3 regions of the Ruegeria sp. AD5 genome follow, and region 2 is predicted to be linked to each of the others. Evidence: riboswitches for the same ligand, from Rfam matches in the RefSeq annotation. Region 2 holds a riboswitch; each other region holds the start of a gene.
What was found. A riboswitch is a leader RNA that binds a small molecule or an ion and turns the genes downstream of it on or off. The one in region 2 is predicted to bind cobalamin.
Positions count from the first base shown of each region.

Region 1: linked by a shared signal. The riboswitch ahead of ACR0JG_RS00145 (DUF1636 family protein) and the one ahead of ACR0JG_RS03575 (energy-coupling factor ABC transporter permease) in region 2 are both predicted to bind cobalamin.
Region 3: linked by a shared signal. The riboswitch ahead of ACR0JG_RS05805 (DUF1636 family protein) and the one ahead of ACR0JG_RS03575 (energy-coupling factor ABC transporter permease) in region 2 are both predicted to bind cobalamin.

Region 1 is NZ_JBQFZR010000001.1:24,929-28,199, forward strand. Features, by position in the region: gene ACR0JG_RS00135 (glycosyltransferase family 2 protein) at 1-127, opposite strand, end outside; gene ACR0JG_RS00140 (NAD(P)-dependent oxidoreductase) at 242-1,228, opposite strand; cobalamin riboswitch at 1,334-1,540, shown strand; gene ACR0JG_RS00145 (DUF1636 family protein) at 1,627-2,007, shown strand; gene cobW (cobalamin biosynthesis protein CobW) at 2,004-3,059, shown strand; gene cobN (cobaltochelatase subunit CobN) at 3,065-3,271, shown strand, end outside.
Region 2 is NZ_JBQFZR010000001.1:703,233-706,503, forward strand. Features, by position in the region: gene ACR0JG_RS03570 (transglutaminase-like cysteine peptidase) at 225-848, shown strand; gene ACR0JG_RS03575 (energy-coupling factor ABC transporter permease) at 954-1,637, opposite strand; cobalamin riboswitch at 1,714-1,926, opposite strand; gene ACR0JG_RS03580 (L,D-transpeptidase) at 2,142-2,804, shown strand; gene ACR0JG_RS03585 (hypothetical protein) at 2,846-3,118, opposite strand.
Region 3 is NZ_JBQFZR010000001.1:1,153,430-1,156,700, forward strand. Features, by position in the region: gene ACR0JG_RS05800 (catalase family protein) at 1-627, opposite strand, end outside; cobalamin riboswitch at 886-1,094, shown strand; gene ACR0JG_RS05805 (DUF1636 family protein) at 1,197-1,553, shown strand; gene ACR0JG_RS05810 (ABC transporter ATP-binding protein) at 1,550-2,335, shown strand; gene ACR0JG_RS05815 (ABC transporter substrate-binding protein) at 2,354-3,271, shown strand, end outside.

The DNA.
Region 1 (3,271 bases), 680 kb from region 2:
CAGCGCAATCATTGGTATAAATCAGAATGTCATCAAAGCCGATTGCGTGGTTGTAGGCCACCCAATCGATCATGAAAGGCCCTTCGTTTTTCATCGTTGTTACGATGAGAAAGGTCTCATTCGTCATAAGTTGTTCTCTTGCCTGTGCCGGTGTCGGACTCCTGTCGACCTATTTAGAATAGCACCAGAATTTTGTCCAACCAGGTCGCCAGACAGCCGCAATGCTTGCCGATTAATCTATCTACCGATTCTGTGGGATCACCTCGTAACCCGGTTCTTCTGGCTCGTCGTCCAGCATCTCGGTTGGAAACCCTGGCGCCTGGATCTCCAGTCCGGTCGCGTCCTCTAGCCGCCTGATGATGTTCGGGGACAGTTCACGCTCACCATATCGCGCGATGCCATCTTCGAAAATCTTGATCATCAATGGGTTTATCTCAAGGGGAACTCCGGCACGGTCGGCGACCTCCTGAAACAGACCGATATCTTTTTTCACCAGGTCCATGGTGAAGGAAATATCGCGCGAGCCGTTCAGGATGACCTGACTTTCGGTCTCGTGCACGAAGGATGTGCCTGACGATATCTTGATCGCCTCATAGGTGGTTCCAAGGTCCATGCCGGCGGCCTTGGCTGTCACCAATGCCTCGGCGCAGGTGATCAGGTTGGCGGTCGCCAGATAATTGGTCAACACCTTCAGAACAGAGGCCGAGCCCAGATCGCCCGTGTGCAAAATGCGCCGCCCCATGGTGGTCAGGAATGGCAGGATACGTTCAAAAGTCTCGCGATCACAGCCTGCGAAGATCGAGATATTACCCGTCGCTGCCCGGTGACATCCGCCCGAAACCGGGCAATCCACCGCTGCGCCGCCTCGTTCGATGACCATTGCGCCAAGGCGTTTGACTTCGGCTTCGTCAGTGGTCGACATTTCCATCCAGATTTTGCCAGGGCCGACCTCTGGCAACATTTCCTGCATCACCGCATCCGAGGCCGCAGGAGAAGGCAAACAGGTTATAACAGCATCGCAATCGCGCATCAGTTGCGCCGGGCTTTTGGCGGCTTTGGCACCCTTGGCGACGAATTCGGTCACCAGATCCGGGTTCAGGTCATGAACCGTCAGATCGATACCGTTTCGTAGCAGCGATCCAGATAGCTTGCCCCCTACATTCCCCAGCCCGATAAACCCTACTTTCATGCGCGGTATCCTCCTGTTCGCATCTTGCTGCCATGCCAGCACGTCGTTGCAGAAGTATCATGCCGCCCAGCGACCCCGACAGGTCGCTTTTTATCCGCTTTTTCACGGATCGGCGCGACTCGCTTGACAAGCAACCCTGCCCTGCCGCATGTCCCTTTCGTTGGTGTCTGCGAGAGCAGATGAAAAGGGAATGCGTCAGCGGTTTTTGCCGTCAAACGCAGCCGCCCCCGCGACCGTGACCGGAGAGGGTGCCCAAAGCCACTGGCAGTATGGCCGGGAAGGCGGGACATCCGACAGAGGCCTCCTCTGACATCCGCAAGCCGGGAGACCTGCCAACGCCCGAAGATGAAACCGGACGGGGTGTTCCGGTGTGGGGCTGTGATCGGCCCGCATGAAACCCCGTCCCCCACGAAGAGGATTTTGGGGGGATGAGAGACATGACCGAGACCGCACCGGTCGAACTGCTGGTTTGCACTACCTGCCGTCGCGGGCTGCCTGTCGAGGATGACGCCCAGCGCCCCGGCACGTTGCTGCACAAGGCGCTTGAACAGGCGGGCCTGCCCGAAGGCATTACCTTGAAAGCTGTGGAATGCCTGTCGAATTGCGATGAAGGCTGCTCGATCGTGCTACGCGGAGGACCGGATCGCTGGACTTTCGTGTATGAGCATCTGAACGAGATCGACCATGTCGAAACCATCGTCGAAGGCGCAGCCAAATACCTCGCCACCGAGGACGGTTTGGTCAAATGGCGCGAACGTCCCGAACATTTCCGCAAAAACTGTGCGGCCCGCATTCCCCCGATTGGAGCCCTGAAATGAGCAATCTCGAGAAACTCCCCGTCACTGTGATCACCGGCTTTTTGGGCTCGGGCAAAACCACACTGGTGCGCCATCTGATGCAGAACCCGCAGGGCAAGCGTCTGGCGGTGGTCGTCAACGAATTCGGCGATGTCGGCGTCGATGGCGATATCCTGAAGTCCTGCGCCATTCCTGATTGCCCCGCGGAAAACATCATGGAACTGGCCAATGGTTGCATCTGCTGCACCGTGGCCGATGATTTCATCCCGACCATTGAAGCCCTGATGGCACTAGAGCCGCGCCCCGATCACATCCTGATCGAAACCTCCGGTCTTGCCCTGCCTAAACCGTTGTTGAAGGCGTTCGACTGGCCCGATATCCGCTCGAAAATAACCGTCGATGGCGTGATTGCTCTGGCCGACGCCGAGGCCGTGGCCGCTGGTCGGTTCGCTCCGAATGTCGAGGCGGTGGATGCGCAACGCATGGCAGATGACTCGATTGATCATGAAACTCCCTTGTCCGAGGTGTTCGAGGATCAGATTTCCTGCGCCGACATCATTCTGCTGACCAAGCCTGATCTGGCTGGCCCGGAAGGCGTTGCGAAAGCGAAAGAGATCATCGCCGCCGAAGCGCCCCGCCCCCTGCCCGTAGTCGAAGTGGCTGAGGGTGCCGTGGACGTCCGCGTCGTGCTGGGTCTAGAAGCCGCGGCCGAGGATGACATGGACGCGCGTCCCAGCCATCACGACGGCCATCACGATCACGAGCATGACGATTTCGAAAGCATCATCGTTGAACTGCCCGAGCAAACCGATCCGATTGATCTGGTCGCCAAGATTGAACGATTGGCCAACGAGTTGAATATCCTGCGCGTCAAAGGCTATGCCGCCGTTCAGGGCAAGCCCATGCGCCTACTGGTTCAGGCCGTCGGTGCGCGCGTGCGTCACCAATATGACCGCCCATGGGAGCCCCGCGAAGACCGTCGCTCGCGCCTTGTGGTCATTGCCGAGCATGACGATATCAAAGAGGCCGAGATCCGGGATATCCTCGTGGGTGTAACCGAGGCTGCCGAGTAAGACTTATGCACGTCGTCTTCCGCGAAAGCCATGGGCTCGAACAAACCGAGACCCCGACCGATCTGGGTCAGAGCCCGGCGGACCTGGTGGTGCTGTCCTTTTCCGACAGTGACCTTGGCGCTTTCGCGGCGGGATGGCATCGTGGAGGTGGGCCTGAAAGACGCATGCCAACGATGCGGCTGGCCAATCTGACGGCGCTGAAGCATCCCCTC
Region 2 (3,271 bases):
CCTCAAGCGTTTCTAACCCAGAACTACTAGTCGGCTTTCTTCTATGCCGCTGCAAGAATCTCAATTAAGCTCACCCACACAATCACGACTAAAAACTGCGCGCTCGCGAACTTTGCTGCTCTACATTTTAAATTGAATAAGCTGTTGTAATGCGTCGATGAACATAAAAGATTGAAATAGAGTTCTCTTGGCTCGGTAGCTTCAGATACCCAGGAGAAACGAGTATGGGGAAAGCAGATATGACAAAACCTACTTCCGCTCAGAAAAAACTCTCGGAACGGTTACCAGTTTATCTATCGTTGGCCTGTATCATATGCAGCTACCTTGTCTCCGCCGCTTCATTGCAAGCTTCTGAGCTTCCCTGGATCAAACTAGATAGAGAGGTTCAGGCGCCATCGGGTGCCAAATCACTCTGCAAAGATTATTCGTGGGCGTGCGCGAATACTCGTACTTCTGGTCTGCCAGAAGCGCGGGAGAAACAGATCGTTAAAGCGATTAACTTGCGCGTCAATCGGAGGATCCGCGCCGTTTCGGATCAAAACCAATACGGGACAAAGGAATACTGGACACTACCAATGCAGGGGTCAGGGGATTGCGAAGATTTCGCTTTGCAAAAGAAGTTTGAACTAATGCAGAACGGCTTGGATCCTACGAAGCTACTTATTGCCACTGTCTTAGACACCAATCGCAGTGGCCATGCAGTTTTAGTTTATCGCTCGAGTGAAGGCGATTTGATTCTGGACAATGTCACCAACAGGATCAAATCGTGGAAGGAAACGAGGTATCTTTTCCTACGAATACAGGACCCAAATCACCCTGATCGTTGGGTACAGGTTTCTAGCGGCTAAAAACAATGTGGCGCGCCCTAGAGACGCGCCACAATAGAATTTTGGTCCTGCGACTACTGGTTGTTTCGCGGCAACCCAAGTATAGGACACCGCTTCAAACTTTGGTCAAGCTTTCGCAGCGTTGTACAAACGCGGAGTCACCAGACCTGTACTGTTCAAACCGCGCATTGCCTTGGCTGCCGCAAGCACTGCCAGATCAGCAATCGGCTCAATGACGATTACCAGCATATAAGCGCCGCCAAAGGACAGAACCGACGCCATGGTTTCTGCGCCGAAACCCTGGCCGTAGAAGGCCCAGAACCCAACCCATGCGACTACTCCTCCCTGATACGTCGCACTTAGGGCAAGAGCTTGGCCATATTTGAGGTCAACATATGCTGTGCCGGGTGCGATGATGCGGCTGGCCAGTGCCTGTAGCGCAAATAGCGGCACCAGCAGAGTGGTCAGGTTGATGAAGTACTGCGGAAGATCGAACGGGGCAAAAAACACACCCTGAATCAGGAGACCAGCTGCCAATCCAAAAGCCGCGGGTGCAGCACCGAGAAGCAGAAACAGCGTCGACCCCAGGATGAAGTGGACTTCAGAGACACCAACCGGGAAATGCGGCAGGACTTCGAAGAAAAGGAAAACCCCAACGGTGGCGAGCACCGAGCGCATAACAAAAGATGCAGGTCCATTCGCACGCAATGTGGAAAACGTTTCTTTCGCTGCGTAAGTAGCCGCACCTGCGGCGGTAACATAGGAAAGCGCGATTTTGGCACCATTCACGATGCCCGGTTCGATATGCATGTTCTTTCTCCCTACCGCCTCACCCGGCGGCTTGTCAGGTTGAATCGACCGTAAGGCCGACAGGTTCAGTCTGGGCATAGCCCGGCGCTTTACGGCAGGTCTCCTGACTCGCGGGTGCTCGCTCCGCCAACCTTCCCGGTTCCATTACAAACCAGTGGTGTCTTGGCATCGCTCTCCGCTCACAGTTGCGGGGGCAGTTACGGAATTGGCGCCATTGAAAACACCGAACCGTATTCCCTTTTAATCCTTTTGGCTTCCGCCATCAGGAACCGAAAACAATTCACCGCTACAATGGCGGCTTCGCCTGTGTCAATTGTCTTTGCGACCTATTCCAATGTAAACTCGACCGAAGCAGGATTCACGCAACCGGTCACTTGATCGACAGGGTAAACCAAGCGTTACCTGAAACCTCTTGAAGCTCTAGCTGCTAGAGGCTTTAAGATTCGGATTAATTCGCGATAGTGCGATCCAAATACGTTAAACTTGTGAACCAGGACGAGACCTATGCTTACAAGGCGCCATTTCATTCAATCCACCACAGCGCTGTTCTCGGCGTCTGCGGCCAGTCCATTGATCGCCAAAACCTGGCCAACCGCATCGCAGAAGACCTATTGGGACAGTCAAGTCACGCCAATTGGTTACGATCCAATGACCTCAAATCCGTGGGGTGTTCATGACCGTTTTTTACCAAGACGCGTCGCGGCAAATGATGGTTTGGTTCCAGGTGACATCCATGTGGATGCCGTCGCGCGCTATCTCTATCATATCGAAGAAGGCGGGACCGCAATGCGCTATGGCGTAGCGATCGCGCGTGGGAATCTTTACGAGCCCGGCACCTATGTTATCCGCCGAAAGGTCGAATGGCCACACTGGACACCAACCGCTTCAATGATCGAGCGCAACCCCGAATACGCGGAATTCCGGAATGGAATGGAGCCCGGGCCGAATAATGCTCTCGGCTCTCGTGCCCTTTATCTATACGTTGGAGACCGAGACACATATCTCAGAATTCACGGCACGCCTGAGCCAAGAAGCATCGGCGGTCGCGCAAGTTCTGGATGTGTGCGAATGATCATGGCTCATATCAATGACCTCTACCCAAACGTGAAAACCGGCTCGACCGCTTTCCTATACTCTGCCGAAGATAGCGTCACAGCCCGCTCATGAATATTGGGCAGCGTACATGGACGTCGCTGCCCTCATTTCGATCAGGCGTCGCGCGCAATGCAGATCGGAGCGCCATTCGTCGCGCGCAATGGTACCAATGTCGTCTCGACGGGTCCGCTGTGCTCATACCAAAAGCAATTGTCTTCGGGCAGGAGGCGCGCTGTGGTCAAATCCTGCGCCGGCCCTGCCAGCGCTACGACCGAATCTGGCACGTTGCCTGGTTCAAATGCTTTGCTTTTGGCCCCAGTGAACTGGGCTGAGCAACCAGCCGTAATCGAGACTAACGTGATGGTAAATGCGATCCGTTTCTGCATTGATCTATTCCAAATTTTTTGCGTCATCTGCAATTAGATTGCATCCACACGGCCGGCCCGCAAGACGAAATGAACTAACAATATCGCAGGCCAAGAACCCGGATGAAAAAAATATAAAAGGTATTGAAGCTCTAGTTACTGTAGGAACTATTT
Region 3 (3,271 bases), 450 kb from region 2:
TGTCGACCAGAAATGGACCTCAAAAGGCGAGTGCATATAGTTCGAGGCAAAATCACTCGCGACGCGAAACTGACGCTTGCCTTCACGAGTTAGGAGGGCGCGAAATCCTGCGCGCAGCCCTTTGGTGATCAACCTAAGGCTCCATTTTCGTCGCCCTTTGATCGCGTGCTGGACCGCTTGTAATGTGGCGACAAGCCTGCCCAATCGCTCATATTCATCGGGGACGTAGCTGGGAAACACATCCTGATCGACCAATACGAAATCGAACTCGTCGCTGAGTTGTGTGGTCCCCAGATGCGCAAGTGCCTCGGCGTCGATCAGCTTGGGGCCTGGCACGTCAAAAAGCTTGATCGCCATCCCGTGGGCATCCGATTTCCGGTCATCCAGATGCGCGCCGTTGGAAAAGCGAAGTGCGGCTGAATAGGCAGCGGGCTGTTCAAACAGGCCGTGACGGAACTGTTCTGGTAGATCGTTTCTGACGGTGAATGTTGCAGCCACGCACCCGTGACTGCGCCCATGCTGAGCCCTTAAGCGATGGCCTTTCCACCGTGCAACGGCCTCGAGATTGTGGTCAATGACATCATCAACAATATCCGGCGGCAATGCGTTTTGCGAAACATGCGTCAAAGAACCGTCTCCTTGGATAAACCCAGGCAATGATCAAACAGGGGTAAGGTGCTGACAAAGCTAAACCTCTAAATTTGTTCAGCTTACCTCAGATTGTCTAATTTCCAAACACACCAACTATGGACAGCCGTGGCCAGACAAATTCGGCGCGCAGCCCAACCCATTCGGTTGGTGCTACGGACACGTGGTTGCCCGCGCTCGATCCTCGACCAGAGTTGAGCGCCTTCGACTTTATCATTGACGTGTCCGGTGTTCTCGGGCACTCAGTCGATTGATGGTTCCCGGTGGCGTTGCCGCGGGATGAAAAGGGAATACGGTGAGGTTTGCCAAAATGGTGCCAATTCCGTAACTGCCCCCGCAACTGTAAGCGGTGAGCAAGGCCAAACAGCCACTGGTCCACAGGATCGGGAAGGTTGGCCGAGCGCGGACCCGCAAGTCAGGAGACCTGCCATCAGATGTTTAACCAACCCGGGGCGGGGCGTCCTGGAAGGAGGCTTTGATGGCGCGTCAATCGCGTGTTTACATTGTCGGCAGCTTCCGCATGCGCTTGGAAACAAGTGGAGTGGACCATGCCAGATACGCCTGATCATTTCATTCTAGTCTGCGAAAGCTGCACTGAAGGGCTGCCCCTTGATGAAATTTGCGATGCGTTGACTGGGAAATTACCTCGCAGTTTTGCGATCCGCGCGTCGTCTTGCATGGCAGGCTGCGATAGTCCCAGAACGGTTGGGTTCCAGGCCGTAGGAAAGGCGCAATACCTTTTTGGTGGCATTCAGACCGCGGATGAGGTGCAGGCGCTGGCTGAGTTTGCAGCGCAGTATCGTGAAAGCCCGGATGGCTGGACAAATGCCACTGATCGCCCGCAGGCGTTGTTCAATAAAACCCTCTCGCGCATGCCGCGGATCGAACACGGGGCATCGCAATGACGTTGCCACCCTTTCTGATTGCCGAAAACCTTGAGTATTATGCCCTTAACGGAGATGTCCTGTTGCAGGGCGTCTCGTTCGAGTTGTACGAGGGTTCCATTCTAGCCATCGCCGGCCCGAACGGGGCGGGGAAAACGACGCTTCTCAATCTGTTGTGCGGCGCTGAGCCGCTGGCACTTGGTGATGTTCGGATCAAAGGACGCAGTCTAAAAAAGCTCACGGCCAAAGCGCGTGCGCGCATGATTGCAGTGGTAGGTCAGCAGGAACTGCCCGATGGACGCTTGGCGTTACGCGATTATGTTGCGCTGGGGCAAATACCCATCCGTGCGGACCGCTCTGCCGAAGGCCACGCGCAAGAGCTGGACCGGATTTTAGACCTGACCGGTCTCGCCAATCTCGCGGACAAGCGCATGGCCCAACTGTCTGGAGGCGAACGTCAGCGTGCCCATATCGCACGTGCTTTGGCGCAGAACCCTTCGTTGCTGTTTCTGGACGAACCGACCAACCATCTGGATCCTGATGCAAAAGGGCGGATGCTGTCTTTGGTCGCCGAGCTTGGGATCACCGTGGTCATGATCGTACACGATCTGGTCATGATCCCCGAATTCGCCACACACGTGGCGCTGATGAAATCGACCCTCATGATCGAGTTTGGGTCGGTGGACAAGGTGCTGACACCCGAAAGAGTCCGCGAAACTTTTGGCGTTGATTTCCTCTGCTTTCTCCACGAAGGCCGCGTGATCCCGGCGCTTGATATTCGAAGAACCACAGTCTCAACTTAGTCGAAGGAACACACTGAGATGAAATACATCTGGCCCGTGGCGTTGGCCACCGCCATGGCAAGCGGTGCTGCTGCGCAAGAAGTCACCGTAGACAACTGCGGCGAACCGCTGGTTTTTGATACCGCGCCCAAGCGCCTGGTTGTGCATGACATGAACATGACCGATATGGCCTTTGCATTGGGTCTGCAGGACAAGATCGTCGGCCTGACCGGCATCACCGGCTGGTACAAGACCAGCCCTGATTTTGATGCCCTGCGCGGCGACATCCCCGAGCTTGCGCCGAAATATCCGACCGTCGAAAACCTGGTGGCGGTTGAACCCGACCTGTTCTTTGCAGGTTGGTACTATGGCATGAAGCCGGGTGGTGATGTGACCCCAGATACATTGGAACCGTTCGGAATCAAGACCTTGGTTCTAACGGAAAGCTGTGTCCATCTGGACAAGGATCGCCCCGAAGCCAGCATGGATCTTCTGTTTGGCGATGTGTTGCGCTTGGGCAAGGTGATGCAAGTCGAAGACAAGGCCGAGGCTCTGGTCTCGGGCTGGAAAGAGCAGCTGGCAGCGATCGAAGCCAAGACTGCTGAACTGCCCAAGCCCCGCGTCTTTCTTCTGGATGGTCCTGCAGATGCTCCGTTTACCGCCGGTAAATTCGCGATTCCCGATGCGATGATCACAGCCGCCGGTGGTGAAAACGTCACTCATGACATGGACACGAGCTGGGGCCGCACCTCGTGGGAAGCCGTTGCCGCATCGAACCCGGAATTACTGGTTTTGTTGGATTATCAGACCGGCAATGGCGCCGAGGACACCTTCAAGTTCCTGCAGGAACATCCCGTCATGTCGCAGACTGATGCCGTCAAGAACGAACGCTGGATCGGATTGCGCTACGAAGAGCTAACGCCGGGACCGGCAAATATCGAAGCGATCTCGAAGATG